3 regions of the Lysinibacillus sp. NPDC092081 genome follow, and region 3 is predicted to be linked to each of the others. Evidence: riboswitches for the same ligand, from Rfam matches in the RefSeq annotation. Region 3 holds a riboswitch; each other region holds the start of a gene.
The links. Region 3 has a riboswitch for S-adenosylmethionine ahead of metK (methionine adenosyltransferase). Riboswitches for the same ligand answer to the same signal wherever they lie in the genome.

Region 1: another riboswitch for S-adenosylmethionine. It lies ahead of ACIQLB_RS20340 (bifunctional homocysteine S-methyltransferase/methylenetetrahydrofolate reductase); the one in region 3 lies ahead of metK (methionine adenosyltransferase).
Region 2: another riboswitch for S-adenosylmethionine. It lies ahead of ACIQLB_RS11690 (MetQ/NlpA family ABC transporter substrate-binding protein); the one in region 3 lies ahead of metK (methionine adenosyltransferase).

The regions. Positions count from the first base shown of each region.
Region 1 covers NZ_JBIVRU010000019.1:44,120-55,262, forward strand. Annotated here, with positions in the region: gene ACIQLB_RS20335 (protoporphyrinogen oxidase) at 1-1,287, shown strand, start outside; SAM riboswitch class I at 1,412-1,511, shown strand; gene ACIQLB_RS20340 (bifunctional homocysteine S-methyltransferase/methylenetetrahydrofolate reductase) at 1,799-3,646, shown strand; gene metH (methionine synthase) at 3,639-7,070, shown strand; gene ACIQLB_RS20350 (GNAT family N-acetyltransferase) at 7,134-7,634, shown strand; gene desA (Delta(5) desaturase DesA) at 8,063-9,094, shown strand; gene ACIQLB_RS20360 (sensor histidine kinase) at 9,281-10,426, shown strand; gene ACIQLB_RS20365 (response regulator) at 10,442-11,053, shown strand.
Region 2 covers NZ_JBIVRU010000006.1:61,688-72,830, forward strand. Annotated here, with positions in the region: gene ACIQLB_RS11685 (methionine ABC transporter ATP-binding protein) at 1-557, opposite strand, end outside; gene ACIQLB_RS11690 (MetQ/NlpA family ABC transporter substrate-binding protein) at 663-1,487, opposite strand; SAM riboswitch class I at 1,576-1,680, opposite strand; gene ACIQLB_RS11695 (pyridoxal phosphate-dependent aminotransferase) at 1,919-3,088, opposite strand; gene ACIQLB_RS11700 (PhzF family phenazine biosynthesis protein) at 3,227-4,021, shown strand; gene ACIQLB_RS11705 (carbon-nitrogen family hydrolase) at 4,103-4,897, shown strand; gene ACIQLB_RS11710 (PucR family transcriptional regulator) at 4,997-6,565, opposite strand; partial or broken gene ACIQLB_RS11715 (amino acid permease) at 6,792-8,200, shown strand; gene ACIQLB_RS11720 (CoA-acylating methylmalonate-semialdehyde dehydrogenase) at 8,225-9,754, shown strand; gene ACIQLB_RS11725 (aspartate aminotransferase family protein) at 9,780-11,138, shown strand.
Region 3 covers NZ_JBIVRU010000002.1:20,029-31,171, forward strand. Annotated here, with positions in the region: gene ACIQLB_RS04965 (hypothetical protein) at 1-86, opposite strand, end outside; gene ytzI (YtzI protein) at 157-303, opposite strand; gene ACIQLB_RS04975 (transposase) at 442-759, shown strand; gene ACIQLB_RS04980 (NUDIX domain-containing protein) at 1,101-1,565, shown strand; gene ACIQLB_RS04985 (alpha/beta hydrolase family protein) at 1,549-2,325, shown strand; gene ACIQLB_RS04990 (MBL fold metallo-hydrolase) at 2,409-3,359, shown strand; gene ACIQLB_RS04995 (alpha/beta hydrolase) at 3,560-4,516, opposite strand; gene pckA (phosphoenolpyruvate carboxykinase (ATP)) at 5,176-6,762, opposite strand; SAM riboswitch class I at 7,492-7,610, shown strand; gene metK (methionine adenosyltransferase) at 7,887-9,083, shown strand; gene ACIQLB_RS05010 (gamma carbonic anhydrase) at 9,254-9,775, opposite strand; gene ACIQLB_RS05015 (alpha/beta hydrolase) at 9,912-10,718, shown strand; gene ACIQLB_RS05020 (alanine/glycine:cation symporter family protein) at 10,846-11,143, shown strand, end outside.

The DNA.
Region 1 (11,143 bases), on a different contig from region 3:
CTCGTTGAAAAGAGTACATACCTTGGTGGCAAGCTTCACTCTGCATATGAACAAGGCTTCATCATGGAAACAGGAGCAGATTCTATTGTAGCGCGTCATAAAGGTGTCATGGAGTTAGTAGAAGAACTTAATTTTGAACAAAATCTTGTGTATAACGAAACGGGCATTTCGTATATATACACAAATAATGAGCTACATGCCATCCCTGCAGACTCAACGTTTGGTATTCCTATGAGCTTACAATCTCTTGAAGAAAGCACGCTTGTATCAGAGAAAGGTAAAAAAGAAGCATTAAAAGATTTAACAATGCCAAATGAAGTGTTTACAAAGGAAAGCTCTATTGGGGAATTTTTAACATACTATTTAGGTGAGGAGCTTGTTCAAAACCAAATAGCGCCCGTACTTGCAGGTGTATATTCAGGAGATTTAAATCAGCTTTCCATTGCTTCCACGTTACCTTATTTAATCGATTACAAAAATGATTACGGTAGTATTATTAAAGGTTTCGATGCAAACAGAGAACAGTTTGTGAAAGCAGCCAATAAAAAATTTATTTCATTTAAAAATGGTTTATCATCACTAATAGATCGACTTGAAGAAACATTAACGGATGTAGAAATTATAAAAGGGGTAGCCACTACTAGTGTTAAAAAGCAGGAGAATCAATACTCTGTTACATTAGCAAACGGTAAAATGATGGAAGCAAATCATGTTGTAATGGCACTGCCAAATGAAGCGGTACAAAGTTTATTGCAGGATGAATCTTTGAACTGCTATTTTAAACAATTCAATACTGCATCCGCCATTACAATTTACTTAGGATTTGATGTACCCGATAATAGATTACCAGCAGATGGAACAGGCTATATTGTGTCACATAATTCGGATGTTATTTGTAATGCAGCAACGTGGACAAGTCACAAGTGGAAACACACCTCAGCAGAAGGGAAATTACTTGTACGACTTTTTTATAAGAGCATTAACCCTGAGTATGAGAGATTGCGTATGATGACTGATGAAGAGTTAGCAGCTGTTGCTCTAGAGGATGTAAGAATAAGCTTGGGGATCGAGGAAAAACCAACTGTTGTTGACGTGACAAAATGGATCGACCAAATGCCCAAGTACGACTTGGCACATCGTGAAGCGTTGCAAGGCCTCGTTCAAGAGCTTGAGAAAAACTATCCAAATTTATCAATAGCGGGATGCTCTTATTTTGGAGTGGGCATAGGTGCATGTATTCAAAATGGTAAAAAAATTGGTGAGGAACTTGCTGAAAAACTATCATAATTGTTTGAATTGAATCAAAATATAATGTTTTTCGTAAAATTATCCTCTGTTCTGTGAAATAGTCTTGACTCAATCGTTCGTAAAGGATATGATTCTTTTAATTATTTAAAAAATTCATACTACATTCTTATCAAGAGAAGCAGAGGGACTGGCCCTATGAAGCTTCAGCAACCAACTTATTGTCAGGTGCTAAATCCAGAAGACCGTTGTGTCGAAGATGAGAAGGAAAAACAATTACGAAACGTAAAGCCTTCTTTTTTTTTATAAAAGAAGGCTTTTTTATTTTAACTTGTTTCAGCGGGTGTCCAAACATCCGCCGAAAGAAGTTAAAGCCTCCGGCGGATGTCATGGAAATCGGAAAGGAGTGCTAAAAAGGATGTTAGCCTAAAATCATCGCATCCATGCGATAACGGCTAACTAACCTGCATCATGCAGGCCTAAGCACAAAGCCGATTCCAGACGCAATTATGCCGAGGCATAATTGATAGAAAAGGGAAGAGAGGCTAGTTTTATGGGATTGCTTGAAAGGTTAAAAACGCATGTTCTAACAGCAGATGGCGCAATTGGTACGGTTTTATACGGCTATGGCTTGGAGTACTGCCATGAGGAAATGAATGTACAGAGACCGGAATTAATTGAAAAGATTCATAGAGAATATATAGCAGCTGGTGCCGATATTATTCAAACGAACACTTACGGAGCTAATGCCATAAAATTAGCCCGCTATGGATTAGAATCTCGTGTGCAGCAGTTTAATGAAGCCGCGATAACGATTGCAAAACGAGCAGCGGTAGATGGTGGACAATTTGTCTTAGGTACTATTGGGGGAATCCGTGGTATTCGTAAAAGTGACGCAACGTTAGAGGAAATTTTAGCAACAGTTGATGAGCAGGCAACTGTTTTACTTGCAGGAAATCCAGATGGCCTTTTACTTGAAACTTATTATGATTTTGAAGAGCTAACAGCGACTTTAACAATGCTACGAGGTAAAACGAAATTACCGATTATTGCTCAAGTTTCTATGCACGAACCCGGAATTTTGCAAAATGGAATGAGCTTAAATAACGCCTTACATAAACTTGAAGCGCTAGGTGCTGATATCGTAGGTGTTAACTGTCGCTTAGGTCCTCACCATACTATACAAGCATTCGAAGGAGTAGAACTTCCTAAGAAGGCATTTATGTCAGCATATCCGAACGCCTCTCTCCTTGATTTGGAGGATGGCCGTGTTGTTTATGAGTCGGAGGCAGATTATTTTGGTCGAGCAGCTGTAGAGCTTCGTGATCAGGGGGTACGTTTAATTGGTGGCTGCTGTGGTACGACACCAAAGCATATTGCTGCAGCGAAAAAGTACTTAGATGAGCTATCCCCGGTCGAGGAAAAGTATGCAAAGCCAGAAAAAGTAGAGGTTGTACGTGAGGCAGAGCCAGCAAATTATGAGCCATTACATGTAAAAGTAAAACGTGAACGCTCGATTATTGTGGAGTTAGATACACCAAGACATTTAGAAATCGAAGGTTTTATTGAAGGTGCAAAAAAGTTATATGAAACTGGCGCGGATGTAGTCATGATGGCAGATAATTCACTCGCTTCTCCAAGGATTAGTAATGTCGCAATGGGTGCCTTGCTGAAAGAAACGCATGGGGTACGCCCATTGACACATATAACATGCCGAGATCGTAATTTAATTGGTCTACAATCACATTTAATGGGATTAAATGCACTAGGGATTCATGATATTTTAGCAGTTACTGGAGATCCGACAAAGGTAGGTGATTTTCCAGGGGCTACTAGCGTTTATGACGTCTCTTCAATGGAGCTCATCCAATTAATAAAACAGTTAAATGAAGGTGTATCTTTCTCAGGGAAACCACTTCGTAAAAAGGCGAATTTCTCTGTAGCGGCTGCATTTAATCCTAATGTACGTGTGCTCGATCGCGCTGTCTCTCGATTAGAAAAGAAAATTGAACATGGGGCAGATTATTTTATTTCACAGCCTGTTTATACAAAGGAAAAAATTGTGGAAATTTACGAGGCAACAAAGCATTTAGAAACACCAATTTATATAGGCATTATGCCAGTAACGAGCTATAAAAGTGCGGAGTTCTTGCATCATGAAGTGCCGGGTATCAAACTATCGGATGAAGCGTTAGCCCGTATGAAGGCTTGTGGCGATGATAAGGAACGCGCAACACTAGAAGGGATTGCAATTGCTAAGGAATTAGTAGAAGTAGCAGCGGAGTATTTCAATGGTATTTACCTCATCACACCGTTTTTACGCTATGATATGACACTAGAATTGATGAAATTTATTGAGCAATTGGATGAACAGAAAAAAGGGGTAAGTATAAATGGCTAAGCACTTGATTGAAGAGCAACTAGAGAAACGAATTTTAATTCTTGATGGCGCAATGGGTACAATGCTACAAAATGAAAATTTATCAGCAGAGGATTTTGGCGGCGAGGAATATGATGGCTGTAATGAAAATCTTGTGCTAACTAGACCAGATGTGCTTGAAAAAGTTCATAGAAAATATTTAGAGGCTGGCGCAGATATTATTTGTACAAATACATTTGGAAGTACACCACTTGTATTAAATGAATATGATCTTGGTGCGAAGGCAGAAGAAATTAATAAACGTGCTGTGGAAATTGCACGCAAAGTAGTGGATGAGTTTTCTACATCCGATTGGCCACGTTTTGTTGCGGGGGCTATGGGACCAACTACAAAAACCTTGTCGGTTACAGGTGGTATTACATTTGATGAGTTAGAGGAAAACTTTTATGTTCAGGCAAAGGCATTAATCGAAGCCGGATCAGATGTCCTTTTGCTAGAAACTAGTCAGGATATGCTAAATGTTAAGGCAGGAACATTGGGAGTATCTCGTGCCTTTGAAGCAACTGGAAAAGAGCTACCTGTGATGATATCGGGAACAATTGAACCGATGGGAACGACACTGGCTGGTCAAACAATTGATGCTTTTTACATTTCTATCGAGCATATTAAACCATTGTCAGTTGGCTTAAACTGTGCGACCGGACCAGAGTTTATGACGGATCATATCCGTTCACTAGCAGAGCTTTCAACAGGCTATATTAGCTGTTATCCGAATGCAGGCTTACCTGATGAGGAAGGCTGCTATCATGAATCACCTGAATCACTGTCACAAAAGCTAAAAGGCTTTGCAGAAAAGGGCTGGCTGAATATAGTTGGAGGATGCTGTGGTACAACGCCAGCGCATATTGCCGCTATTCGAGAAGTGCTAAAGGACAAAAAGCCTCGTCAATTACCAGATGCAACACATGGTCATGTAGTATCAGGTATAGAGCCATTAGTGTATGACGATTCTATGCGTCCATTATTTATTGGGGAACGGACAAATGTCATCGGCTCTCGTAAGTTTAAAAATTTAATTATTGATGGGAAGTTTGAGGAAGCGGCAGAAATTGCGCGAGCTCAAGTGAAAAATGGAGCACATGTTATCGATATATGTTTAGCAAATCCTGACCGCGATGAACTAGCGGATATACGTGGCTTTATGCAGGAGGTTGTAAAAAAAGTAAAAGTACCTCTTGTGATTGACTCAACAGATGAAAAAGTAATTGAGGAAGCACTTAAGTTTTCTCAAGGGAAAGCTATCATTAATTCGATTAACTTAGAGGATGGCGAGGAGCGTTTTGACGCAGTCTTACCGCTAGTGAAAAAATATGGTGCATCTTTAGTTGTGGGGACAATTGATGAGCAAGGCATGGCGGTTGATCGACACCGCAAGCTAGAGATTGCTGAGCGTTCATATAAATTGTTAACAGAAAAATGGGGTATTGCTCCTGAAGATATTATATTTGACCCACTAATGTTCCCTGTAGGTACAGGAGATGAACAGTATATTGGCTCAGCGCTTGAAACAGTGGAAGGAATTCGCCTTATTAAAGAAAAAATGCCTCGTACATTAACGGTGCTTGGTGTAAGTAATATTTCGTTCGGATTACCACCAGTAGGTCGTGAAGTATTAAACGCTGTGTATTTATATCACTGTACACAGGCTGGTTTAGATTATGCAATTGTGAATACGGAGAAGCTAGAACGTTATGCATCCATTCCTGAGGAGGAAATTAAGCTAGCAAATGATCTACTCTTTCATACAAATGATGAAACATTAGCAGTCTTTACGGATTTCTATCGTGATAAAAAGAAGGAAAAAACAGAGGCAGATATTCCAAAAACAGTAGAAGGTCGCTTAGCTTACTATATTTTAGAGGGTACAAAAGAAGGGCTTATTGAAGATTTAGAGGCTGCTCGTGAAATTTTCGAAACACCGCTTGCTATTATTAATGGACCATTAATGGATGGAATGGCAGAGGTTGGCAGCTTATTTAACGATAATCAGCTGATCGTAGCAGAAGTATTACAATCAGCAGGGGTTATGAAGGCAGCGGTGGCACATTTAGAGCAATTTATGGAGAAAGATGAAGAGAGTGCTGGCAAGGGGAAGATGGTACTTGCAACTGTAAAAGGCGATGTGCATGATATTGGGAAAAACCTTGTTGATATTATTTTAAGTAATAATGGCTATAGGGTGATTGATCTTGGCATCAAAGTAACACCTGCCCAGTTAATAGAAGCGATTCGCAAGGAAAAGCCAGATTTCATCGGGCTTTCAGGCTTACTTGTAAAATCAGCGCAGCAAATGGTTATTACAGCTCAAGATTTCAAGGAAGCAGGTATTGACGTACCTATTTTAGTAGGGGGAGCGGCATTATCCCGTCGCTTTACTGAAACAAAAATTGCCGGCGAATATAATGGACCTGTCATTTATTCAAAGGATGCGATGCAAGGATTAGAGCAGGCAAATCGGTTAATGGGGATAGATACACGTGCAGATTTCTTAGCTGAAATTAAGGAATCGCGTGAAAAACGCTTAGAGGCAGACGAAAAAAGAGCGGCTCGCCCTGCAAAAGAAATAACTGTAAAGCCTGTGCGCACGGTAAAGGAAGCGACTGTCTTTCTTCCAGCTGATGTGCGACGCCATGTAAAGAGAGAATATGCTGTTTCGCATTTATATCCATATGTTAATATGCGGACATTACTAGGACATCACCTAGGTTTAAAGGGTCAAGTACAGCAATTACTTGATGCTGGCGATGCAAGAGCAACGGAGTTAAAAGATTTAGTCGACGATTATTTACAAAGGGATCTGTTGAAACCATCAGGTATGTATCAGTTTTTCCCTGCCCAAGCCGATGGGGATGATGTAGTCGTTTACGATCCAGCAGATAGCAAAACAGAAATTGAACGATTTACCTTCCCGCGTCAGCAAGTTGAACCGTTTTTATGTCTTGCAGATTTCCTAACAACAGTTGAAAGCGGTGAAATGGACTATATTGCCTTAATGGTGGTAACGGCAGGACAAGGGGTTATGGCGAAGGCTCGTCAGCTAAAAGAGGAAGGGAAATTCCTTGAAAGTCATGCATTACAATCTACAGCCCTTGAGCTTGCGGAAGGCTTTGCGGAACGTATGCACCAAGAAATTCGTGACCAGTGGGGCTTCCCAGATGCGACAGAATTTACGATGCGTGATCGTTTCGCGGCAAAATATCAAGGACAGCGCTTCTCATTTGGCTATCCAGCATGTCCGAACTTAGAGGATCAAGAGAAATTGTTTGGCTTATTAAAACCAGAGGACATTGGAGTGCATTTAACGGAAGGCTTTATGATGGAACCTGAAGCTTCTGTTTCAGCAATCGTCTTTGCACATCCAGATGCGAGGTACTTTAATGTGTGATGCCAGAAAAAGTAGTAAAATCTAATAGTAATTAACCCCTTCTAAAGTTTGGACGTGAGCATGATGATTCGATTAATGGAAGAGAAAGATTTACCTGAGGTTTTAGATATTTACAATGACATTATTTTAACGAGCAAAGCTGTTTATCGATATGAAACACAATCGTTAGAAGAAAAAAGACAATGGTTCAAGGAGCAGCAAACGATTGGGAATCCACTGCTAGTCTTTGACGAAAATGGCAATGTAGCCGGCTTTGCAACATATAGTCAGTTCCGTCCATATCCAGGTTATAAGCATACAATGGAGCACTCTGTATATGTGCATAAGGATCATTATCAAAAGGGAATAGCTACACAATTAATGCTTGAACTTATTCGAACTGCTAAAGAGCAAGGTGTGAAGACACTCGTAGCGGGTATTGATGGTGAAAACAACGGAAGCATTAAAATACATGAAAAACTAGGCTTTGAATATGCAGGTACAATTAAAAATGCAGGCTATAAATTTGAACAGTGGCTAGATCTTGTATTTTATCAACTACAGTTAACTGGACCAAAAGCATAGAAAGGGTATGGCATGTCATATCCTTTCATAACTGAAGGCAAACTCTAGTTTATTTGCATAAAGCTGAATAATAATTGACCCCGACATTCAGCATTTTGTGAGGAGCATCGAAAAGTATTATTTTCCTCCATAGTTAATCTTTATGATATTGTAATAAATAGTAATATTCTTTTGGATTAGCTTGTCTACCTATGCTAATGATGAGGAGTTGTTGATTTTTCAAGGAGATTGAAGCCAAGCCCGCGGAAAGCGCCAACTCGGAGTGAAAATCAACCTTTGTTTATTGATACAAATTATTTAATGTTTATTCAAAAGATAAAAGGATATGACAAATGTCATATCCTTTTTATGATGTTTGCGTCTGTGCTTGATTATATTCTTGTTTTATGATGAGGTCATAAGGAAAAGGAAACGAGGGAGTAAAAATGATGGCAACAGATAAAGAAAAAACAAAAAGACTGCGCCAGGATGTAGCACCATTTGCGAAATCTGATACAGCTAAAAGTATTTTTCAAATGGTCAATACGATTGTACCGTTAATCGCTCTATGGGTAGCTGGCTATATGTTAATGGATATTTCACCATGGTTAACAGTTGGGTTAAGTGTAATTTCTTCTGGCCTTGTCGTACGATCATTTATTATTTTCCATGATTGTACACACGGTTCATTTTTCAAAAGTAAAAAAGCAAACGACCGGGTTGGTTTTGTAACTGGAGTGTTAACATCATTCCCATACGAAAAATGGAAGCGTGAACATACAATTCACCACGCTACTAGCTCGAACTTAGATAAGCGTGGTATCGGTGATATTGATATGATGACAGTGGAAGAATATTTACAAGCATCTAAAGGACAACGTTTATGGTATCGTTTTTACCGTAATCCTTTTGTGATGTTCGGTTTAGGACCATTATTTATGGTTTTAATATTAAACCGTTTTAATCGTAAGGACGCTAAACAGAAGGAACGCTTTAACACATATTTAACGAATGTCGTTATTGCCGGAATTTGTATATCTTTAGTTTACTTTATGGGTTGGCAAGCATTTTTATTAGTACAGGGTGTAACATTATTTATTGCTGGTTCTCTTGGTATTTGGTTATTTTATATCCAACATACGTACGAGGATTCTTATTTTGAGCATGATAAAGAGTGGGATTATGTAAAGGCTGCTGTCGAAGGTAGCTCATATTATAAATTGCCAAAGTTATTACAATGGGCTACAGGCAATATCGGCTTCCACCATGTACATCATTTAGCTCCTCGTGTACCAAACTATAATCTTGAAAAAGCTCATAATGAAATACCGCCATTACACACTGCAACGACGATTACGTTAAGTACAAGCTTAGAATCATTACGCTATAAGTTATATGATGAAGATCAAGGTAAGTTTGTCACTTTTAAAGACGTTAGTGAAATAATCAAACGTAAAGCAAAAGACAGTTTTGCTGCTTAGTAAAAAATTATTTCAGCCATCTCTTCTAAGGGATGGCTGTTTTACATAAATGAGTTGTATATGGCAGATGAAGCAATTACTATGCAAAATGCCATTGTACGGCTGTCACGCTAATAACCATGTGCAGGCATAATATTAATTTTCTTGTTATAATGAGGGAAAAGTAGGAAAGAGCGTGAGATTATAATGAGGAAATGGCACAGTATTATTCCGAATAGTCCAATGCTCAGTGTATATTTATGGATTATTTTCTGTTTCCTACCGTTTTTCTTCATTTTTAGAAAATCATCCTATATAGAAATATCAATTGGTATTACATTTTTAATGCTATATTTTATTTTCTATCGATTTTCCATGAATTCGAATAACGGTCTTGTTTATATGTGGATTAGCTTTGAAATGGTCATTAATATCGTTATGACCATATTGTATGGCTATGTGTACTTATCAATTTTCACAGCTTTCTTCATTGGAAATATTCGTAAACCTGTTGGATTCTACATTATGTATGGACTACATATTGGCTTTACGGTTATTTCTACAGTTGTTGGTTTCTTCGTTGAGCTACATTTATTTTTATCACAACTACCATTTGTTGTTATAACGATTCTAGCAGTTGTGCTTCTCCCACTAACGATTTATTCAAAAAATAAACGCGAAAATTTAGAGGGTCAGCTTGAAACTGCTAATGAACGAATAGCTGAGCTAATTGTTTTTGAGGAACGTCAACGTATTGCTCGGGATTTACATGATACGCTCGGTCAAAAGTTATCGATGATAGGCTTAAAAAGTGACTTAGCTTCAAGGTTAATTGAACGTGATCCACAGCAAGCTCTAATAGAGATTAAGGATATTCGTCAAACGGCGAGTATCGCATTAAAAGAGGTACGTGAATTAGTATCGGGTATGCGAACAACTAGATTTGAGGACGAGCTTATGCGCATTTCCCAAATATTAAAGGCCGCTGAAATGGAGTTTGTATTTGATGGTGATAAAGATAAATTACAAGTTCCACCACTTGTAGAAAATGTATTATCTATGTGTTTAAAAGAGGCCGTTAATAATGTCGTTAAACATAGTGGTGCTAAAAAATGCGAAATTGCCTTCCATCAAAATTTTAAGGAAGTATATTTAGTTGTTCGTGATAATGGGCAAGGAATCACCAAAAAGCAAGCTTGGAAAACTGGTAACGGATTAAAGGGAATGCGAGAACGGTTAGAGTTTATAAACGGTTCATTTAAAATCGAAAGTGAAGAGGGCACAACATTAACTGTGTCGATTCCAGTGGCGATTACGCATCAAAAGGTCAAAGAGAATCTGAAGAACATATAGAAAAGAGGGTGTGACATGATACGAATTGTAATTGCTGAAGATCAGGGTATGCTATTAGGCGCACTTCGTTCATTACTTAGTATGGAGGATGATATGGAGGTCGTCGGCTTAGCGAAAAATGGTGAGGAAGCATTGGCGCTTGTTGAAGAGTATCAGCCTGACATTTGTGTTATGGATATTGAAATGCCAGTGAAAACTGGATTGGATGCTGCCGAGGAACTTCATAGCACAGGTTCTGATTGTAAAGTGATTATATTAACGACATTTGCAAGGCCGGGTTATTTTGAGCGTGCAAGAAAAGCTAGTGTTCGTGGCTATCTCCTAAAGGAAAGTCCGATAGAAGAATTGGTCAGCGCTATTCGCACTATTATGGACGGCAAAAGAATATATGCGCCTGAACTCGTTGATTTTGTTTATGAGGATGATAGTGAAAATCCTTTAACTGACCGTGAGAGCCAAGTACTGACACTTGTTGCAGAGGGGAAGACGACAAAAGAAATTGCTGCAGAATTATTTTTATCGGCAGGGACTGTCCGCAACTATATCTCCACTATTTTAGAAAAATTAAATGTTGGAAATCGTATTGAAGCCATTGCACGTTTTAAGGAAAAAGGGTGGAATAAGTAAAAAACATCATAAACCTTATCGCATAAAAGACGATAAGGTTTTGTGTTGTTGAAAAACTATTATGTAAATGAATTAAGGTATCATAAAAAA
Region 2 (11,143 bases), on a different contig from region 3:
ATTTTCAAGAGAAGCTCAAGAATAGCATCAGTTGTTTCAGGATCGAGTGCACTTGTCGCTTCATCACTGAGCAAAATTTCAGGTTCTTGGGCAAGGGCACGTGCAATAGCGACACGTTGCTTTTGACCACCTGAAAGCTGGCTAGGATAACTATCTAATTTTTCTGTTAGGCCAACAATTTCTGCATATTTTGCAACGCGTTTTTTCACTTCGGAGTCGTTATAGCCAAGAAGCTTTAAGGGTACCGAAATATTGTTGTAAACAGTCGCTGTTTTTAAGAGGTTAAAATGCTGGAAGATCATCCCGATTTTTTGACGGGTTTTGCGAAGGTCGTTTAGAGAAAGGGAAGTAATATCTACATGATCGATTAATACCTTTCCTGTTGTTGGACGCTCTAATAAATTGACACAGCGAATAAGAGTACTTTTTCCTGCACCACTATAGCCAATAACTCCATGAATTTCACCTTTTTTGACATGTAAGTTAATACCATTTACTGCTTTGACAATACCCTTTTTAGTTTTAAATTCTTTTGTTATATTTTCTAATTGGATCATACTGTGATATCTCCTTTCTAAGTCCTTCTATAAAGCAAGAATCTGCTAGCTTTCCTGTAGGAGTCTCGCAGATTCTCGATTTTATGAAAGGTCCTTAATCGTTACTTACCAGCTTGGAATTATAGCACCTTTGAATTCCTCTTCAATAAATTTGCGTACTTCATCAGATTGATAAGCTTCAACGAATTTCTTAATCGTTGGGTCGTCCTTGTTTTCAGCACGTACCGCAATGTAATTTACATATGGAGAGTCCGTAGATTCTAAAAGAATGGAGTCTTTTTTAGGATCAATGCCAGCTTCAAGAGCGAAGTTCGTATTAATGGCTGCTATATCTACTTCACTAAGCTGCTTCGGAATTTGTGCGGCCTCTAATTCAATGAATTTTAAGTTCTTTTTGTTTTCTTCCACGTCGCGGATAGATGCTGTTAAATCTGCTCCGTCTTTTAATTTAATATAGCCCGCCTCTTGAAGGACAAATAGGGCACGAGCCCCGTTTGTTGGATCATTTGGTAATCCGAATGTTGCACCATCAGGAACGTCTTCTAATGATTTATATTTCTCAGAGTATATGCCCATAGGAGTTAAAATTGTTTTTCCTACTGGTACTAAATCTGTATTGTGATCTTTGTTAAATGCATCGAGGAATGGCTTGTGTTGATAGCTGTTTACATCAAGATCACCCTCGGCTAACGATGTATTTGGTAACACATAATCAGAGAAAGTTTTTAGTTCCACCTCTAAGCCCTTTTCTTTGGCAACTTTTGCAGCAACCTCTGCAATTTGTTCGTGTGGACCAGAAGTTACACCTACTACGATTTTATGTTCATTAATAGCCTTACTTTGACTATCTTCTTTAGTACCACAGCCTACTAATGCTGCTACCAATGTGAGACTCGCTAAACCTAGTAAAAATTTGTTTTTCTTTTTCATGAGAAAACCTCCAAAGTTATTTTTTCGGTTTTTAAAAATAAAAAAACCCTCTTAAAAAAACTAAGAGAGGCTCATGAAAAAACGTCCTCTCTTATCTTTCAAACGATGATCGTTTGCAGGATTTAGCACCTTCCTTAAAAAAGGAGGTTGCCGAGCTTCATAGGGCCAGTCCCTCAGCTACTCTTGATAAGAGATTTATAATATTTTTTTGTAAATCCGATAAAACTAATATAGATTATAGTATATAGTAAGTCAATCGAATTTTTAAAATTTTTTATTTTATTATAATATTTCGTTGAAAAAGAATCCGCTAGAAGAAGGGGGGGAGCAACCAAAAAGATAGTGAAATGAAAAAACTGTCCCCGTAGCCAAGTTTGAGCTAATGGAACAGTTTTTTGGTTGAGTCTACTCAGGTAGGGAGATTGAAATGTTCATAAGCTAAATAAGTTTAATTTTTCAATTCTGCTAATTGCTTCACGTAAGCGGTCTTCGCTAACAAGTAAACCAACCCGAACATAGCCTTCACCATATTGACCGAAGCCATTGCCTGCAGCTACTGCGATATCAGCTTTGTCGAGCAATAAATCGGCAAATTGTTCACTCGTAAAACCTAGCGGAACAGGAAGCCAGGCAAAGAAAGAGCCTCTCGGTGCTGTTACTTGCCAACCAATTCGCTGAGCTTCTTCGATCAGGACGTTTCGTCGACGCTCATAAGTCGCTCTTAGCTTATCCGCGCAACTCTGGGAAGCAGTAAGTGCAACTGCCGCGGCTTGTTGCACTGCAGGGAATTGGCTACAAAATAGATGATCTTGAATAAGGTTAATGGCTGCAACAATATCGGGATTACCAACTGCAAAACCAATGCGCCAGCCTGCCATATTATACGTTTTTGATAATGTATACATTTCAATACCGACATCTTTAGCACCGTCAGCTTGCAAGAAACTGATAGGTCTATTGCCGTCAAATCCGATCGCCCCGTAGGCAAAATCATGTGATACGATAATATTATGCTCTTTTGCAAAGCGTACTGTTTCCTCGAAAAATTCAAGTGTTGCCGTACCACCAGTTGGGTTATTCGGGTAATTCAAGTAAAGCAGCTTCGCCTTTTCCTTTATTTCATCGGATAAAGCATTATAATCTGGCAAGAAATCATTTTCTGCAAAAAGTGGCATGACTTCAAAATTAACATCGCTTAATACGACACCAGATAAGTAATCTGGATATCCAGGATCCGGTAATAGCATTGTATCACCGGGATTTAAAACGGCTAACGGTAGCTCAACAAGACCGATTTTCGTACCACCGAGAATAGCTACCTCTGTTTCAGGGTCAATGTCAACATTGTATTCACGTTTGTAGAAGCTTGCTGCTGCTTGGCGTAATTCTGCTATGCCGCGAAATGGAGAGTATTTATGATTTTGTGGATTTTCTGCTGCCTCCTGTAATGCTTTAATAATATGTGGAGGAGTGGGTTGATCTGGATTACCTTGACCAAGATTGATAACATCACGCCCTTCAGCTAGAGCAGCGTTTACTTTTTGCACAAGTGCTGCAAAAAATTGAGTTGGGAGTTGCTGTAGTTTTTTTGAGAATTCCATGCATGTCCACCTTTTTCAGAATATAATAATTATTAAAGATATGATGCACATAATATTACTTTTTTTAGTAATTGTCTAGAGCCTTTTCAGTTAACTAAAAACTAAAAGAGACCCAATTATATATATGAGGTGAAAAAATTGAACAAAGTTTCATATTTTATCGTCAATGCTTTTACTACAGAACTTTACAAGGGAAATCCCGCAGCAGTCTGTTTACTTGATTCAACAATACCTGAGTCGACTATGCAGAAAATTGCTCAGGAGATCCCCGTACCAACAACAGCTTTTGTCCAAAAGAAAGATAATGATTTTTTTCTTAGATGGTTTACGCCAGCAAAGGAAATACCGATTTGTGGACATGGAACAATCGCTAGCGCTTTTTTACTCTGGAAACAAGGGATTGTACCCGTCAACTCGGCAATTACATTCCAGACTTTAAGTGGTCCTTTGCAAGCAATTTGGCTGGATGAACTAGTTAAAATAACAATTAAGAAGTACCAGTTAGAAGAGATTGAATGTCCTGTGGAGCTTGAAGAATGGCTTGGGTTGAAACCAACATATGTAGGAAAAACAGAATTGGATTATATAGTGGAGCTAAGTCACGAAGAGTATATTGCAGATTTTAAAGCTGATTTTCCTGCGATGAAACAGTTCCCTGTACGTGGTGTTTGTATTACAAGCATTTCTAAGGATGAGGGAATTGATATTGTCTCAAGATTCTTTTCTCCTGCACAAGGCATTGATGAAGACCATGTAAATGGTTCCACTCATGGAGCGTTAGGACCTTACTGGTGTGCAAAATTATCAAAAGAAAGCATCGTTAGCAAACAGCTTTCAAAACGTGGTGGATTATTGTACGTTACACCAAAAGTAGAAGATGTTGCTATTGCAGGTTCGGCAGTTCAAGTATTAAGTGGAGAAATATTAATCTAAATATTGAGCTTAAACCATGGAAGTAAGGTTGATTTATTGTAGTATAAATACAGAAAAGTACTGTCTAGAGGAGGAATAACAATGAAAATCGGTTGTATCCAATTAAACGTAGGCTTTGGCAAAGTAGAAGAAAATTTTGCTCGCGCTGAGGACAAGATTCGTGAAGCAGCAAAACAAGGTGCAGAAATTATTGTACTACCGGAGATGTGGAATACAGGCTATGCACTTGAAAAATTACCAGAGCTCGCAGATGTGGATGGAGAGCGTTCGAAAGCATTTTTATCGGATCTAACGAAAGAGCTTGGCGTACACATTGTTGGTGGCTCTGTTTCAACAAAGAAGGGCGATAAATTTTACAACACGATGTATACGTTTGATAAGAATGGTGAGTTAGTAGGTGAATATAACAAGGCACATCTTTTCCGTTTGATGGACGAGCATTTATATTTAGAAGCAGGGGATGAAATGAATCGCTTTACTCTTGGAGATATCGAGGCTGCAGGAGTGATTTGCTATGATATTCGCTTCCCTGAATGGCTACGTGCTCACGCCTTAGAGGGAGCAAAGGTATTGTTCGTACCGGCGCAATGGCCGACACCACGTATTGATCATTGGAAAACATTGCTGCAAGCACGTGCCATTGAAAATCAATGCTTTGTGGTCGCTGTTAATCGTATTTCTAGAAAGGTAGAAAACTTCAATGGTCAATCAATGATTATTCAACCATGGGGCGAAGTGCTTTGGGTTGGTGCAGAGGATGAAGAAGTAGCTGTCATCGACGTGGACTTTTCGATTGTCGATGAAGTCCGTGGCCGAATTCCAGTTTATGACGACCGCAGACCAGGATTATATAGCGGAGTAGTTACCGAAAACTAAAATTTGATAGCACGCTCAAGCGATGTTGAGCGTGCTAATCGATGAACATCGCTGATAAACCTGCGAACATCGCCGCTAAACCCGCCAACAACTAAGAAATTAATTCTTATCCTCAATCAAAGAATTAGCAAGCAGCATAAATTCAAGTGTAATGCGATTGTGGCCCTTCATGAAATTTTCCCCTAAGAGACTTTCAAGCTTTTTTAAGCGATGGTAGAGTGTTTGGCGTACGATGAACAGTTGATTGGCTGTTTGTTGTTTGGAGCCATTCGTTTGCAAGTATACTTGTAGAGTTTCTAGTAGCTTACTGTTATATTTTTTGTCGTATTCAATGACGGGCTGCAAATAATCTTGAATTACTTCCTGTAAATTGACTTGCATCTGTAATTTATAGATGAGGTGATACAGGTGTAAATCATCGTAAAAATAAGATGTTGTTTGTACTTTACTGCAAATATACAATGTTTCGAGTGCCGTTTGATAGCTCTTTGGTATTTCTTCTACGTCTGCAACGACTTTGCCAATGGCTACTTGATAACCTTGGACCATTTGTTTTTTATAAAAATCAGTTTTCTGAACGGAAGAAACTAACGTATTTAATAATTCGCGACTCGATTTACTATCCTTCGTATGGAGTAAAATAAAAATGACATAGCTTTTTCTTTCAAATAAAAATGGTATAAATCCATTTTGCTCAAAAAGGTTGCGATAGTAGAGCTTACTATAAATAATATCCTCTTGCACCTTAGAGACTGCATTAGGAGTTGCTAAAATAAAAACAGCCCCGCTAGAAAGTTTATAGTTAGAATGATAGGTTACGATAAATTTATAAATTTCCTCTTTCGATAGTTTTTGATCGATCCAATCCGCTAAAATAGAGGCATCCTCAATGTCCCTTTTCTCTTCAATATAAAAATCTCTCATTAACAGCTGTGCTAATGCAGTAGCTGTGCGGTCTAAAATAAGTAATTCAAACTCTGAGAATAGACCATCCTCTCTATAGAGCGTTAAATCTGCATAATGCTGGTCAAAAATAAAGATTGGTTCATTTTTAAATACTGGTGCTGATTTTTTCATCGTTAATAGTTGTTGGCGCTTATTATGAGGCATATTTGGAGAAAAGATAGGCTCTCGACCTTTAATAGAAAAGATAATTTGTGTCATTAATTCATTATACATATTTTGTAAAATTTCTTCTGCGGTTTGCCCTAATAGAGCATTTTTATTTAATGTTTGAGAGTAGGATTCTAAAGTAGAGATCATTAAATATTGTTGATTCATAATTTGACTATGTAAATCCTGTGTAATGCGGACAAAAGGGACAGTGTCATGAAAAACGATAATAGGGAAGCTGTGACGGTTAGCAAGAGCTACAATTACTTCTGGAATGGTTTGTATGGAAGTCCCGTATTCAATGCACAATGCAGCGCAATTTTTGTTGATTAAGGATTCTACAAAAAAGATAAAATCCGCTATGCTATGCTGGAGGCTTATCCCTGTTGTTAAAACCAGTTCATCACCAGCTAGAAAATTATCTACTTGTATAATTTCGATGACATGGGCCCATTTTACAATTCGTAATAATCCATCATCACCAGCTACGACCTCCGCACTTTGAAAGTATGTATTTTCTAATACATCCTTCACTTGAAGCTTAAATTGACTCACTTTTATCCCCCTTCCTTTTAACATAGATCTTCTTCCTGATTTCTTATTGATGTGATATTTTTGCTTAAATAAACTTAAATACCTTATTTTAAGAATGTTTAGTCTATTTTACATTATGTTTAAAACAAATGTATAGAATTTTACAGTTTGTCTATACCTTCGTTTCTATGTAACATGTAAAATTTTTGTAAGCGGTAATCCAATCTAATAAAAGAGGTGAACAGATATGGAGCAACAGACGCATTTACAAAGAGGGTTAAAGAAAAGGCATATGACGATGATCGCTATTGCAGGGGTTATTGGAGCCGGTCTATTTATGGGGAGCGGCTCAGTGATTAACTTAGCCGGCCCTGGCGCGATTTTATCTTATATCTTTGCGGGTATTATCGTTATTCTTGTCATGCGAATGCTTGGAGAAATGGCAGCTGTCAATCCAACAAGTGGGTCTTTCGCGCATTATGCACATGAAGCAATCGGTCCGTGGGCTGGTTTTATGATGGCTGGTTATATTGGTTTTTCTGGGTTGTTGCAATTGCTTTAGAGGCAACGGCAGCAGCGGCGATTATTCAATATTGGTATGATGGGATTCCTTTATGGCTACTAAGTCTTTTATTAACTGTAGCACTTACTTTAACAAATGTTGTTTCCGTAAAAGCTTTTGGTGAATTTGAATATTGGTTCTCTCTTATTAAGGTTACAAGTATTATAGCTTTTTTGGCACTTGGTGCATTTATTATTTTCGGTATCGCACCTAATTTTGATGCGGTAGGTACTGCCAATCTAATCGGTGAGGGGGGCTTTTTACCAAATGGTTTTGGTGCTGTCTTGATGGGTGTAGTGATTGTTATTTTCTCCTTTATGGGCACAGAAATTGTTGCCATTGCAGCAGGGGAATCTGACGAACCGTTAGCAGCGGTGACAAAAGCTACAAATTCAATTACTTGGCGTATTTTGATTTTCTATGTTGGATCAATAACGATAGTTGTCACATTATTACCTTGGCATTCCTCAGATATTTTAACGAGTCCCTATGTAGCAGTATTGGATTATATCGGTATTCCAGCAGCTGCACAAATCATGAATTTTGTTGTCTTAACAGCGGTTTTATCGTGCTTAAACTCCGCGCTATATGCGACATCTCGAATGGTATTTTCTTTAGCTGAGAAGGGGGAAGCCCCAAAAGCATTTTTGAAATTAAATAAAAAGGGAGCACCTGTTAATGCCATATTAACAGCGACATTCTTCTCTTATATTGCCGTTATTATGAACTATGTTTCACCAGATAAAGTATTTATGTTTTTACTTAGTTCATGTAGTGCAATCACGTTGATTCTTTACTTAATCATTGCTTTTTCACAATTAAAAATGCGACGGAAAATTGAGAAAGAAACTCCCGAGCTATTAAAAGTGAAAATGTGGTTATTCCCGTATTTAACGTATTTCACAATATTGGTTATAACAGCTTTGCTGGTCGCTATGTTCTTTATTGAATCGATGCGCTCACAAATTTTATTTACATGTGTTGTAGTGGCAGTAGTGATGATTTTCTATTTAGTTACACAAAGGAAAAAGTCATCAGACCCAGTAGATGAAGCAAGCTCTATTTTCCAAAAGGAAGAATTGGATTTTGAATAACAATAAATAAGGAGTGGGGAAATTATGACAGTTCAGCAAAAAATGAAAACGCTATCACATTTTATCAATGGTGTTGAAACAGCAGGTACTAGTGGTCGTTACTCGGAAGTATATAATCCAACAACAGGAGAGGTCATTGCGCAAGTTCCGTTAGCGACTAGAGATGAGGTGAAACAGGCTATCCAGCTAGCGAAGGCAGCTTTCCCATCATGGAAAAAGACATCGATTGGTAAACGGGTCGAGGTTTTGCATCGTTTCCGTCAGTTATTAGTAGAAAGACAGGATGAGCTTATTGAAGCGATTTGTGAGGAAAGTGGGAAAACGAAGGAAGACGCTAAGGGCGAAATTGTTCGTGGTATTGAATCCGTAGATATGGCAATAAGTGCTCCGCAAATGCTGAAGGGAGAATACTCGGTTAATGTAGGCGGCAATATTAATGCCTTCTCTGCAAAAGCCCCACTTGGAGTTGTTGCAACAATTGCGCCATTTAATTTCCCTGTTATGGTTCCACTGGCGATTACAAGTATGGCGGTTGCGGTAGGAAATGCAGTTATTTTAAAGCCGTCTGAGCGTGTGCCGATCTCAGCACTATTTTTAAGTAGCTTATGGAAAGAGGCAGGTCTGCCAGATGGGATTTGGACAGTCGTTAATGGTGATAAAGAAGCGGTTAATGAACTGCTTGAAAATAAAGAAATACAAGCAATTTCATTTGTTGGATCCACACCTGTTGCGGAGTATATTTACCAAACAGGGACGAAGCACAATAAACGTGTCGCTGCGTTTGGTGGCGGGAAGAACTTTATGATTGTCATGCCGGATGCAAACCTAGAGCAAACAGCTAATGCCTTTTTAGGTGCAGCATTCGGAGCGGCGTCTCAGCGTTGTATGGCTATTTCAGGAGCGATTGTCGTTGGGAAAGATACTGAACAACGCTTTACAGAAATATTAAAGGAGAAAATCTTGAAATTAAAGGTTGGTCCATATACAGATGACGAGGTAGACTTTGGCCCAGTCATTACGCAGCAATCAAAAGATACCATTCTACGATATATCGATGGTGCTATTGCGGAAGGAGCAAATCTTGTAACGGACGGCCGAAATCCAAAAATATGTGAAACATCTAAAGGCTTCTATCTTGGTCCGACATTGTTAAATAATATAACTCCAGAAATGACTATTTTTAAAGAGGAGGTTTTTGGTCCTGCACGTATTATTGTAGGCGCTGAAACCTTACAAGAAGCTATTGATTTAATTAATGACCACGAACTTGGGAATGGCGTTACGATGTTTACGAGCAGCGGTTCGGCAGCGCATAAATTCCAAGAAGAAATTGAAGTTGGTATGGTAGGCGTTAATGTTCCGATTCCGATTCCAGTTGGCTATCACAACTTTGGCGGATGGAAGCGATCTAAGTTTGGTGAAGGGCATATGTTTGGACCAGACCAAGCACGATTCTTCACGAAAGCGAAAACGATTTCTGAACGTTGGCCAGATGAAACAGAGGATACGACAAGTTCATTTGCGTTCCCAAGTAATAACGATGTGAATAAGTGAAAATAACATAAAGAGGTGTATAGATATGGTTCAAGTAAATCTTAAAAGTGACATTTTAAAGAAAGATGAACAATATGTATGGCATTCTATGAAACCCTACAATCCACAAGCAACATATGTAGTAGAAAAATCAAATGGTGCGAGGATTATTGATACAGATGGAATTGAATACATCGATGCAATGGCAGGATTGTGGTGTGTAAATGTAGGCTATGGACGCAAGGAATTAGCGGATGTGGCACATGAGCAAATGATGAAAAATGCATATGCTCCTTTATCGCAGGGACATTTACCAGCAGTTGAACTGGCTGAAAAGATTAATGAAATGCTTGGCGGAGATTATGTTATTTTCTTCTCTAATAGTGGGTCAGAGGCTAATGAAACTGCGTTTAAAATTGCGCGTCAGTATCATCAACAAAAAGGGGAAAGCTCTCGTTATAAAATTATTTCTCGCTACCGTGCATATCACGGAAGTTCTTTTGGAGCATTGGCTGCGACAGGGCAAGCGGAACGAAAATATAAATATGAACCATTATCTCCTGGATTTATTCATGTAGCACCACCTGATCAATATCGAGAACATGAAAGTGATACACTTGCCCCAGCAGATTTAGCAAGCGTCAAGGCTGTAGATAAGACGATGACATGGGAGCTAAGTGACACAGTAGCCGCAATGATTTTAGAACCAATTATTACAGGTGGGGGCGTCATTATGCCGCCGGAGAACTATTTAAGAGGCATTGAAGAAGTGTGTAAAAAACATGGAGCTTTAATGATTGTAGACGAAGTAATTTGTGGCTTTGGTCGAACAGGTAAGCCATTTGGATTTATGAACTACGGTGTTAAACCTGATATTATTACGATGGCAAAAGGGATTACAAGTGCCTATTTACCATTATCAGCTACAGCGGTAAAACGGGAAGTTTATGAGGCGTTTACTGGCTCTGATGCATACGGTTATTTCCGTCATGTCAATACATTTGGTGGATCACCAGTCGCATGTGCGGTTGCATTAAAAAATATTGAGATTCTTCAGCGAGAAGCATTGTTTGAAAGATCTAGTGAGGTTGGAGCTGCTACTTTGCAAGCACTTCAGCAAGCATTGAGTAATCACCCGAATGTTGGGGATGTTCGAGGCAAAGGTTTATTAATTGGTATCGAGTTAGTGTCAGATAAAACGTCGAAGGAGCCTTTACCAGTAGATAAAGTAAATGCTGTTATTGCTGCATGTAAGGAGCAGGGTGTTATTATAGGTAAAAATGGTGCAACTGTTGCAGGCTTTAATAATGTATTAACATTATCTCCACCACTTAATATTGTACAAGAGGATCTTAATACAATCATAAAAGTTGTGATTGATAGTATTCAAAAAATGAAGGCATAATATAA
Region 3 (11,143 bases):
TTTTTCTTCAACAAGACAATGACAGAAACGCCAAACATAAGCATCATCATTGCGATCATAATGATTATTGGTAATGGTACTCCCATTGCGTTCACTCCAAATTCTATTTGATAATAATATTATAAAAGAATCTCTAAAAAAATTGTAGAAATTGAACTAGTCATCATCTTGATGAAAGCTTTGCTGAGGTTTTTCATCAACTGTATGTTTAAAAGCATACGCACGATTGACACTAATAATAGTCGCGACCGTTACTAGTATAACGATGATTGCTGCTACAACTAAGAGTGTAATTAAACTCATGGCATTCACTCCGTTCCTTATTCATACTTCCTATTATAAATTAGATAATCTTACTTAGTTGTGAAGGAAGTTTGACATTCCAGCGAATAAAACACTCCTTTTACCACCATACTATGGTAAAAGGAGTGTTTTGTAGAAATGGATCGTCAGCGTGTATATTTTTCACTTGCCAATAGAACGTATTATACAAATCCATTTGCAGGACCGTGGAACTTTGAACTCAACATAGATCGCCAAGCATTAGATGTCTTTGAAAAGATTTTTCAGCAAATGCAGATGTTAGAAATTTCAAATGCATGGCGAGCGCAATTGCCATATATACAATATCATCTTGATAGAGAAAATGATGAAATTGATTTGCGATTAAAAAAAATCTATGCACTTGTTCATGAGTATGGGGATGCGGATACGAAGGCATTTGTGGAACAGCTTCCATATTTCAATAAACGTGTCTGAAAGGAGGGTCACTGAAAAAAACAGTGACTCTTTTTTTATTGCTGAAAGCTAGTCTTAACTAATAGCAACTCTTGACGGATTAACCATTGTCATAAGAGAAGAGCTCACGTTTTGAGCACTAACAGTAAATAAATTCCAATTTGTTGCGCTGTTGCTGTTTGCGATCGAATAAACATAGTATTAGATGTGGTATTACTTCCCGTTAAGAACCCCCTATCGCATCGATTAATGGAAGTTGAATAGTAGTGATTTAATTTGTTGATTGTAGCTACATGATTACACTATAGTGAAATAAAAGATCATCATTGGACGTTGAAGAACGAAAAAAGGAGTTGAAGAGCATGTTTACATTTACAGATTTAAATGGTTTACAAGTGGATTTAAGTTTTAAAAGAGGCGAATTGAACATTGAGCCTAAACATGTACTCGTTTTATTAAAGCATGAAAATAAATGGTTATGTACGATTCATAAACGACGTGGTGTAGAGGTTCCAGGTGGTAAGCAAGAACTTGGAGAAACATTGGAGCAGGCAGCGATTAGGGAAGTATTCGAGGAGACTGGTGTTCATGTAAAAAACCTTAGATGGTTTGCAGAATACGCCGTTCATGATGATATCTTATTTTGTAAAACGGTCTTTACTGCTCAATTTGTGGGGCAGGAGGACATTGATTTTGATTTAGAAACTTCAGGGATGACTTGGCTAACGGATGAAGAATTTGCTCATCATCCAAATTTAAGCTTTCATATGAAGGATGAAGGTATGCAGAAAATGCTGGAGGAGTTGAAGCATTATGACCAATGGTAAAATCGTTGGAAAACGTCCGTATCCTTCGCCCAATCCAGCTATTCGTTTAACGGAAATCACATATATGTCACAGGGTCTACGTGTAAAGGGGTTATTAGCAGAGCCTAAGGCAGAAGGTACATATGATGGCTTTTTATATTTACGGGGAGGCATGCAAAGCATTGGTATGGTTAAACCTTCGCGTATCGCACAGTTTGCAGCTCAAGGCTTTATCGTTTTTGCCCCATATTACCGTGGCAATCGAGGTGGAGAAGGTCGAGATGAGTTTGCAGGAGCTGATCGATATGACGCTGTATACGCAGTAGAAGTATTAAAACAGTTTTGCAATGATAATATTAATGTCTTTGGTTTTTCGCGTGGTGGTATTATGGCGCTTTGGACTGCAATCTTACGTAGAGATATTACATCTGTTGTGACATGGGCAGGAGTATCTGATGCAACAGCTACATATTGGGAGCGGACAGATATGCGCAGGATGATGAAGCGTGTCATTGGAGGGACGCCTAATCGTGTACCAGAGGCTTATGATGCTCGAACACCACTTTTTGAGGTAGAACACATTACAGCTCCAGTACTTATTATTCATGGCTATCGTGATGAAAATGTAGATATTGAACACGCAAGACAGTTAGAATTTTATTTAAAGGATGCTAATAAAACATATGAAACATGGTATGATCTTCGCTATGCTCATCAGTATCCACCGGCCAAAAATAGAGCAATAGTACATGCACTTTGCGAGTGGATGAAACGTCAATAAAATAGTATGTTTTGAGAGGAGAGTATTGTTTGAAATACATAATAAGTAAAAGACGCAAGATTATAATTGTAGGATTAGTATTGATGATAATCGCTTCCACTTTTGTTTATTATAAGTTTTTAACACCTTCAGCAGATATTCAACAATACAAGGAATACTACGCTCCGGAAACAAAGCAAAAAGCATTGAATCAAGGTGAGATAAAGGTCACGTTTTTAGGAACATCATCTTTATTATTTGATGATGGCAACCCGCAATTATTGATTGATGGTATTTCTAGGCCACCCTTATTAAAAATGTTGCCTTTCAGCACTGTGAAAACGGATGCAGATACTGTAAATAATGCCTTTAAGAAAATAGGAATAGATAATAATAAGCTTCAGAGGTTGTTTATCTCTCATACACATTATGATCATGCGCTAGATTTAGCTTATATCGCTAAACAAACTGGGACGCATGTATATGGTTCAGAATCAGCAATTAATATAGGACTTGGAAACGGTATAAATATGAAACAGATGTCTGTATACGAAGTAAATACGGCTATGCAGTTTGATGATTTTACTGTCACTGTCCTTCAATCAAAACATTCACCAACCTTTGATGAAGGAGAGAAAATACAAGAACCACTTAAACAACCAGCAAAAGCCCTAGATTATCATGAAGATTCTTCATACGATTTCTTGATTACGCATAATAATAAAACATTCTTTGTTAAGCCAAGTACTAACTATATAGAAGGAGCATTAGATGACATTCAAGCTGATGTTTTATTTTTAGGAATAGGAGTATTAGGAGCTCAAGATCAAAATTTTCAAAACATGTATTATGAGCAAACTGTGCGGAAAGTACAACCGAAACTTATTATTCCAATACATTGGGACAACTTCAACAAACCTTTAACAGATGCTCTTGTAGCATTGCCTAAATTTGCAGATAACACAAAAAATGGATTAGATTTTATCATTCAAAGGACAAAAGCAGATGAAATTGATTTACAAATACTTCAAGGTTTCCAAAGCATTTATTTCTAAAAATTGCAGGGGAATTATACAAACTTCATTTAGAGAGTTTACTCCATTTTGATTAACTCTTTTTCAAGATGGTGTTTTTTGTTTGAAAAACTGTACAGGTAGCTCGAAGAACTGCTCGGGCCAAGTGAAAAACTGATCAGGTAGACCAAAAAACCGTTCAGGTGCTTTATGGCAGGCACCTGAACGGTAGAAAAGGACATTTACTCTATATATTTTGCTAAAAAGTTATTAATAATTTCCCAATAAGCGTCTCCAGCAACGCTTTCTGCACCACTATGTCCAGCACCCTCAACAATAAATTTCTCCTTCGGTACATTGGCAGCCTCATATACTTCATTTAGCATATCAGATGGAACAAATGTATCATTACTTCCATGAATGAATAGCATCGGTGTTTTCGATTTTGCTACTTGCTTGACAGTATCAGCTTCACCAAGCGTATAGTTAGCTCTTAACTTCGTAACAAATGAAGAAAATTGCATGATGGGAAATTCAGGTAAATTAAAAATTGCTTGCAATTGATAGGAGAATTCATTCCAAACTGAGGAATAACCACAATCCTCAATAATAGCCTTAACATTGCCAGGTAAATCCTCTCCTGAGGCCATCATCACTGTAGCACCTCCCATGGAAACACCATACAAAACAATTTCAGCGTTGTTATCAGAACTGATAACATTATTAATCCAAGAGACTACATCAAGTCGATCATGCCAACCCATACCAATATAGTCACCCTCACTTTTTCCATGAGCCCTTGCATCCGGTACGAGAACATTGTAGCCTGTATCATAAAAATGCTTAGCGTACTTGGTCATTTGTGAGCCATCAGATGAATATCCATGGAAAACAATTGCCCATTTATTTGTTTCGTTTGTATTTTTAAGCGTATAGGCATGTAATTTCAAATCATCGAAAGACTGTATATAAGAGTCCTCATAATTCTCTTTAAACCACTTCTCACTCTCTTCTTTTTCTTTAGCATCCTTAGGACTAACAGTAATAGAATTGTGCGGAGAGTTAAACACAGCTGATTTATCAGTATTAGGATTTAAGGCGAAGTTATAGAAATAATTCCCTGCAAAAAATCCAGCCACAACAAACAATACTAATAGAAGACTGACCATGGTAATAATCACTTTATATTTTCTTTTCATATATATCCCCCTAAAACTACTATTATGAATTATACACAAAGTTACTAATATGAAAAGTAGAATTCTCTTAAATAGGGGAATATAAAAAAAGGGAACGACCCTAATCGTTTCTTTTGCATGTTGTTGAAATGCTATTATGTCAATGAAATTAAGGTGTTTTATTAAATAAAGTATGGCTCTTCGGCAAAACGAGGGGGTTGATTTCCGTTCCGACTGAGCGCTTTGCCGCTGCCGCTACGCTTTCGCGCAGAGCAAAGCTTCCTGGGGGCGTCCGATGAGTAGCTTGGGCCAACACGATGTTGGTCACGAAGGCGTTATCACAGGATGTGATGGTTTTAGCCTTCGTTCCTCTATTGCTAATTCCTAAGGAGTCGCTCAGTCTCCACTCCAATCAACCAGGTCACTTAGCATGTATCTTCTGGCATGTCACCCTAATTTATAGTAATAAAACAAAACTTCAGCCACAGTTTTTCTTCCGAAAGCGAAGCGACAGCAACAACAACAAAGCTGAGGAATCGGCCCGATGCTCGTTCACAGGAAAGCGAGTAACATGGAATGGAAATTAAAGCTCCAAAACATTCTCAAAGATTTCCTGGACCATTTTGTTTTTCAACACAAAAAAGGGAACGACTTTTAAATCGTTCCCTTTGCTTAGTAAATTATTTTAATGGACCACCAAGTTTAGTGATAGCTTCAGAAACATTTGAGAATTTCTCGAAGTTTTTGTTGAATAAACCAGCAAGTTCAGCAGCTTTAGCATCATAAGCAGCTTTGTCTGTCCATGCATCACGAGGATTAAGCACTTCTGTTGGTACACCTTCAATAGAAGTTGGAATGTTTAAACCGAATACTGAATCTTGAATTGTTTCAACATTAGCTAATTTGCCGTCAATTGCAGCACGTACCATTGCACGAGTGTAAGAAAGCTTCATACGGCTACCAGTACCATATTCTCCACCAGTCCAACCAGTGTTCACTAAGAATACCTGTGCACTGTGCTCGTCAATTTTTTGACCTAACATTTCAGCATAAAGTGTTGCTGGAAGTGGAAGGAATGGAGAACCGAAGCAAGTTGAGAATACTGGTTCTGGTTCTGTAACACCACGTTCTGTACCAGCAAGTTTAGATGTGAAACCGCTTAGGAAGTGGTACATTGCTTGCTCTTTTGTTAATTTACTGATTGGAGGTAATACACCAAATGCATCAGCTGTTAAGAAGATGATTGTTTTTGGGTGACCTGCAACAGATGGATCAACAATATTTTCAATGTATTGAATTGGATAAGCTACACGTGTATTTTCTGTTAATGAACCATCATCATAGTTACAAACTCGAGTTTCTGGATCAACAGCTACGTTTTCTAGAACAGAACCGAAGCGGATTGCGTTGTAGATTTCTGGTTCTTTTTCAGCAGAAAGGTTAATTGTTTTTGCATAGCAACCGCCCTCAATGTTGAATACACCGTTATCAGACCAACCATGTTCATCGTCACCGATAAGCTTACGATCAGGATCAGCTGATAAAGTAGTTTTACCAGTACCAGATAAACCGAAGAATAATGCAACATCACCAGCTTCACCAACGTTTGCTGAGCAGTGCATTGAAAGGATGCCTTGTTGTGGTAATAAGTAGTTCATAATACCGAAAATAGATTTTTTGATTTCACCAGCGTATTCAGTACCACCGATTAGGATAATTTTCTTTTCAAGTGATACAATGATGAATGTTTCAGAAGCAGTGCCATCAACAGCAGGGTCTGCTTTAAAGTTAGGAGCTGAAATAACTGTGAAGTCAGCAACATGAGAAGCTAATTCTTCTTTAGTTGGACGGATAAATAATTGATGAGCGAAAAGATTGTGCCAAGCATATTCATTGATTACTTGGATGCTTAATTGCGAATCTTTGTCAGCACCAGCAAAGCCTTTGAATACGAATAATTCGTCACGTTCTTTTAAATATTTTACTACTTTTACATATAAGTTATCGAACACTTCAGAAGAAATTGGTCGGTTAACTTTTCCCCAGTCAATTTTATCCATTGTGCTATCTTCTTCTACCGTATATTTATCTTTAGGTGAACGACCAGTGTATTTGCCAGTTTCTGCACGAACTGCGCCATCTACTGTTAACATAGCTTCACCACGAGAAGTAGCCTTTTCAGCTAATTGTGGTACTGAAAGTTGAACATTAATGTTACCGCCGCTTAATAATTCCTTCAGTTCGTTTGCAATTTCTACTGAATTCATCGATTAAATACCATCCTTTTTTATAGTATTCCCTAGAGTCGAGGGAGATTTTCTTAATTTCAAAAATAGTATAACACAATTGCTTAAATAATCTATACTAATTCGGAAATTATTTTTCAGATTTTATTACTTTTCAAGAAAACGACAAAAAGTAAATTGATTCGTTTTGATAATGTTTTTTACCCTATAATAAGTGATCACACAATCACTTTCGACACAGCAAAATTGCGTTTGGAAGCTCTTAACTAACATGAGGTTCGCACAGGATGTGAAGTCTTAGCTGGTTTTTTATCAGTTGGGGTTTGTCGTCAACTGAAATGAGGCTACAATCATATTCATCCACCACATGTTCTGTAGCTACAAAATGTGCTTTAAAGGGGTCACACATATGTTAACACATGATGTGAGGTGGAGAATAGGGATTATTTTGTTTCAAATTACAGCATAATCCAAATTAGTTTCTTGTTTAATCCCATACTTTCTTTATAAGAATACAATCAATTATACCTTGGCATAATTGCGTCCAGAATCGGCTTTGTGCTTTGGCCATCAGTTGTTTATTGTGCGAAAGCGCAGTGCTAACGTAGCGGCAACAACATGAGGGCCGATACGATGTCGGTCATTTCGGTAATGCCACAGGTTCAGCGGATGTTTGGACACTCGCTGAAAGAAGCTAAAAATATTTGACAACGTTCTACCTTTTACGTATTATGAGATATTGAACGGATACTCTTATCCCGAGCTGGTGGAGGGTCAGGCCCTGTGAAACCCGGCAACCTGCATGAACTATTTCACGACATGCGCTGGTGCCAACCTGATGCAAGGGAAAGCCCCTTGAACGATAAGAGTGAAAGGTTACGAAGTCATTATTCCTTTCCTCATGTTAAGTAAGCGTGAGAAAAGGATTTTTTTATTGTTAAAAACGAATGTAAAGGTAAGCATATAGTCCTTTCCTTATTATAATGACGGATCTTTCGAAAACCTCGTGTTAAGAGCGGCAGCTGTATATTTGTGCAAAAGTAAAACGACAGCAACAACGGCTTGAGAGTCCAATCCATAGGGGCGGACTTGACATGGGTAATGAGTACCGTATTAATTCGCAGTAAGTAATAGGAGGAAACCAAATGACAAACCGTCGACTGTTTACATCAGAGAGTGTAACAGAAGGACATCCAGACAAAATTTGTGATCAAATCTCGGATGCCATTTTAGATGCTATTTTAGTAGAAGATCCAAACGCGCGTGTAGCGTGTGAAACAACAGTAACAACAGGCTTAGTTTTAGTAGCAGGAGAAATTACTACTTCTACTTATGTAGATATTAAAGGTATCGTTCGTGATACTGTAGCAGAAATCGGTTATACACGTGGAAAGTATGGCTTTGATGCTGAAAACCTAGCAGTACTTGTTGCTATTGGTGAGCAATCACCTGATATTGCTCAAGGTGTTGACCAAGCATTAGAGGCGCGTGAAGGCTCTATGACAGATGCTGACATTGAAGCAATTGGTGCAGGTGACCAAGGCTTAATGTTCGGTTATGCATGTAACGAAACGCCAGAGCTTATGCCATTACCAATTAGTTTAGCGCATAAACTGGCTCGTCGTTTAACGGAAGTACGTAAATCTGGTGAACTAGCATATTTACGTCCAGACGGAAAAACACAAGTAACGATTGAATATGATGAAAACAATGTACCAGTGCGCGTGGATACGATTGTAATTTCAACACAGCATGACGAAGAAGCTACACTTGAGCAAATTCAAGCAGACGTAAAAGAATTCGTTATTGCTCCAGTTGTTTCAAGTGAATTACTAGATGCCAATACTAAATATTTCATCAACCCAACTGGCCGATTCGTAATTGGTGGTCCAAAAGGGGATGCTGGTCTAACTGGACGTAAAATCATCGTTGATACATACGGTGGCTATGCACGTCATGGTGGAGGTGCTTTCTCTGGTAAGGACGCAACTAAGGTAGACCGTTCAGCGGCATATGCAGCACGCTATGTGGCAAAAAATATCGTAGCAGCTGGTTTAGCAGAACGAGCTGAAGTACAACTAGCTTATGCGATTGGTGTTGCTCAACCTGTATCTATTGCTGTTGATACATTTGGGACAGGAAAAGTTACGGAAAGTGAAATTGTAAAATGGGTACGCGAGCTATTTGATCTACGCCCAGCAGGGATTATTAAAATGCTTAACCTTCGTCGCCCTATTTATAAGCAAACTGCAGCATATGGTCACTTCGGTCGTACAGACTTAAATGTACCTTGGGAACAAACAGACAAAGCTGATGCATTAAAAGAAAAAGCAGGCTTATAAGCTATTCAGCTAAAGTAATGAAGAGCTGAAAAAATATTTTAAAATACTATTACAGAAAGGGGCTCAACATTCTAATAGCCCCTTTTGCTGTTTTTATCGAAAAAGAGAAGCTCCTAATCATAATTATGTATGGCTCGGTTGTTCAAGCAAACGTGGAGCTGTTGAAATAGCTATTTATTTTCTGTTTGAAGTGATTTATAGTATTGTCCTTTTTCTATATATTCACGTATGATGCGTTCCATATCTTCCTTATCTTCATCATTTAATTCTCTTACAACCTTTGCAGGACGACCTAATGCTAAGCTATTTGGAGGAATGACTTTGCCAGGAGGTACAAGACTACCCGCCCCAATGAATGCACCCTCTCCAATCTCCGCTCCGTCTAATACTATAGAGCCCATACCTATTAAGGCTTTTTTACGAATCGTACAGCTATGTAAAGTTACTTGATGTCCGACTGTTACTTCATCTTCAATAATGAGCGGATATTTAGGGCTTTGATGTAAGCAACAGAGGTCTTGAATACTAACTCGTTTTCCGATAATTGTTGGTGATACATCCCCTCGAATAACTGTGTTAAACCAAATTGTTGTTTCAGCACCTATTGTAACGTCACCAGTAACGGTTGCATAATCGGCAATAAAAACAGATGGATCGATATTGGGTATTTTACCTTTAAATGGATAGATCATAAGGATCGCCTCTTTTCTTTCTATGATGTAATATTATCGTATCAAATACGCAACTTGATGGAAATATAAAATTAAAATGAGCTAGATATTCCGATATAATCATTGTGTAATTATTTTTTTAGGAGGACTATGTGAAATGTGGAAATGGGAAGCTGATGGACAAGCAAAGGCTGTGGTTGCTATTCTTCATGGTGCATATGAAAATCACCGATGGTATGCATGGCTTATAGAAAAACTTAGATTGGAAGGCTTCCACATAGTCATGGGGGATTTACCTAACCATGGAGTAAATGTAGGATTTTCTCGTGTTCACGATGAAGATTTTAAAGAATACAATAAATATACAAGGCATTTAATGGAGAATGCTTTTTCGTATAATTTACCTGTCTTTTTAATAGGACATGGGCTTGGTGCGACACTATTACTACATACCATGCAAAAACGAAAATATGAATGCGCAGGGATTATCTTAACTTCACCTTGGCTTCATTTAAAGCTATTGCCAGGTAAACTATCAAATGCTTTAACTAGTTTAAGTGCCCTGACTGCAAATGTGAAGCTGACCCATGAAATTACATTAGAAGCATTAACGCGCAGTTTAGAAGGTAGAGATGAGATGAAGGATGAGGTTCCCTTTTCGTCAGTCGTTTCAGTGAAATGGTATCGAGAACTACAGCAAATGATGCGCAATTTAGTGTTATTGCCTAAGGCTGAATTCCCTAATATGCCTATGTTAGTTATGACAGCTGAAAAAGATAATATTACTGAAACTAAACAAACACGTAACTGGCTACATCAGATGGAATTTACAGAGTTTCAATTCAAAGAATGGGCAAACTGTTATCATAATCTATTTCATGAAGTAGAGCGTGACGAGATTTTTGTTTATATACGTGATTTTATTAATAATGCTCTTCGAAGAATTGGCTATATAATTGAATAGTGAATTACCTCTCCAATTAACTAGAAAAATAACTAACTTTTCGTTACTTGAATATAATATTGTAATTTTCTGAAAAATGTAATACTATAATGACTTAAAGTAATATTTTTCAAATCGGAGGGGTAAAATGGAAACGATTGTTGGGAAAATTAATGAGATTTTATGGGGACCGTGGTTTATTTATGGCATTTTGTTAATAGGCCTCTTTTTTTCAATCATTACACGGTTCCTACAAGTAAGACACATTAAAGATATGTTTGTTTTAATGTTTAAAGGCGAAAAATCAGAAAAGGGGATTTCATCTTTCCAGGCGATGTCTATCGCATTATCTGGTCGAGTAGGAACAGGTAATATTGCCGGTACAGCTACAGCAATCGGGATGGGGGGACCTGGGGCTGTTTTTTGGATGTGGGCAATCGCCTTTA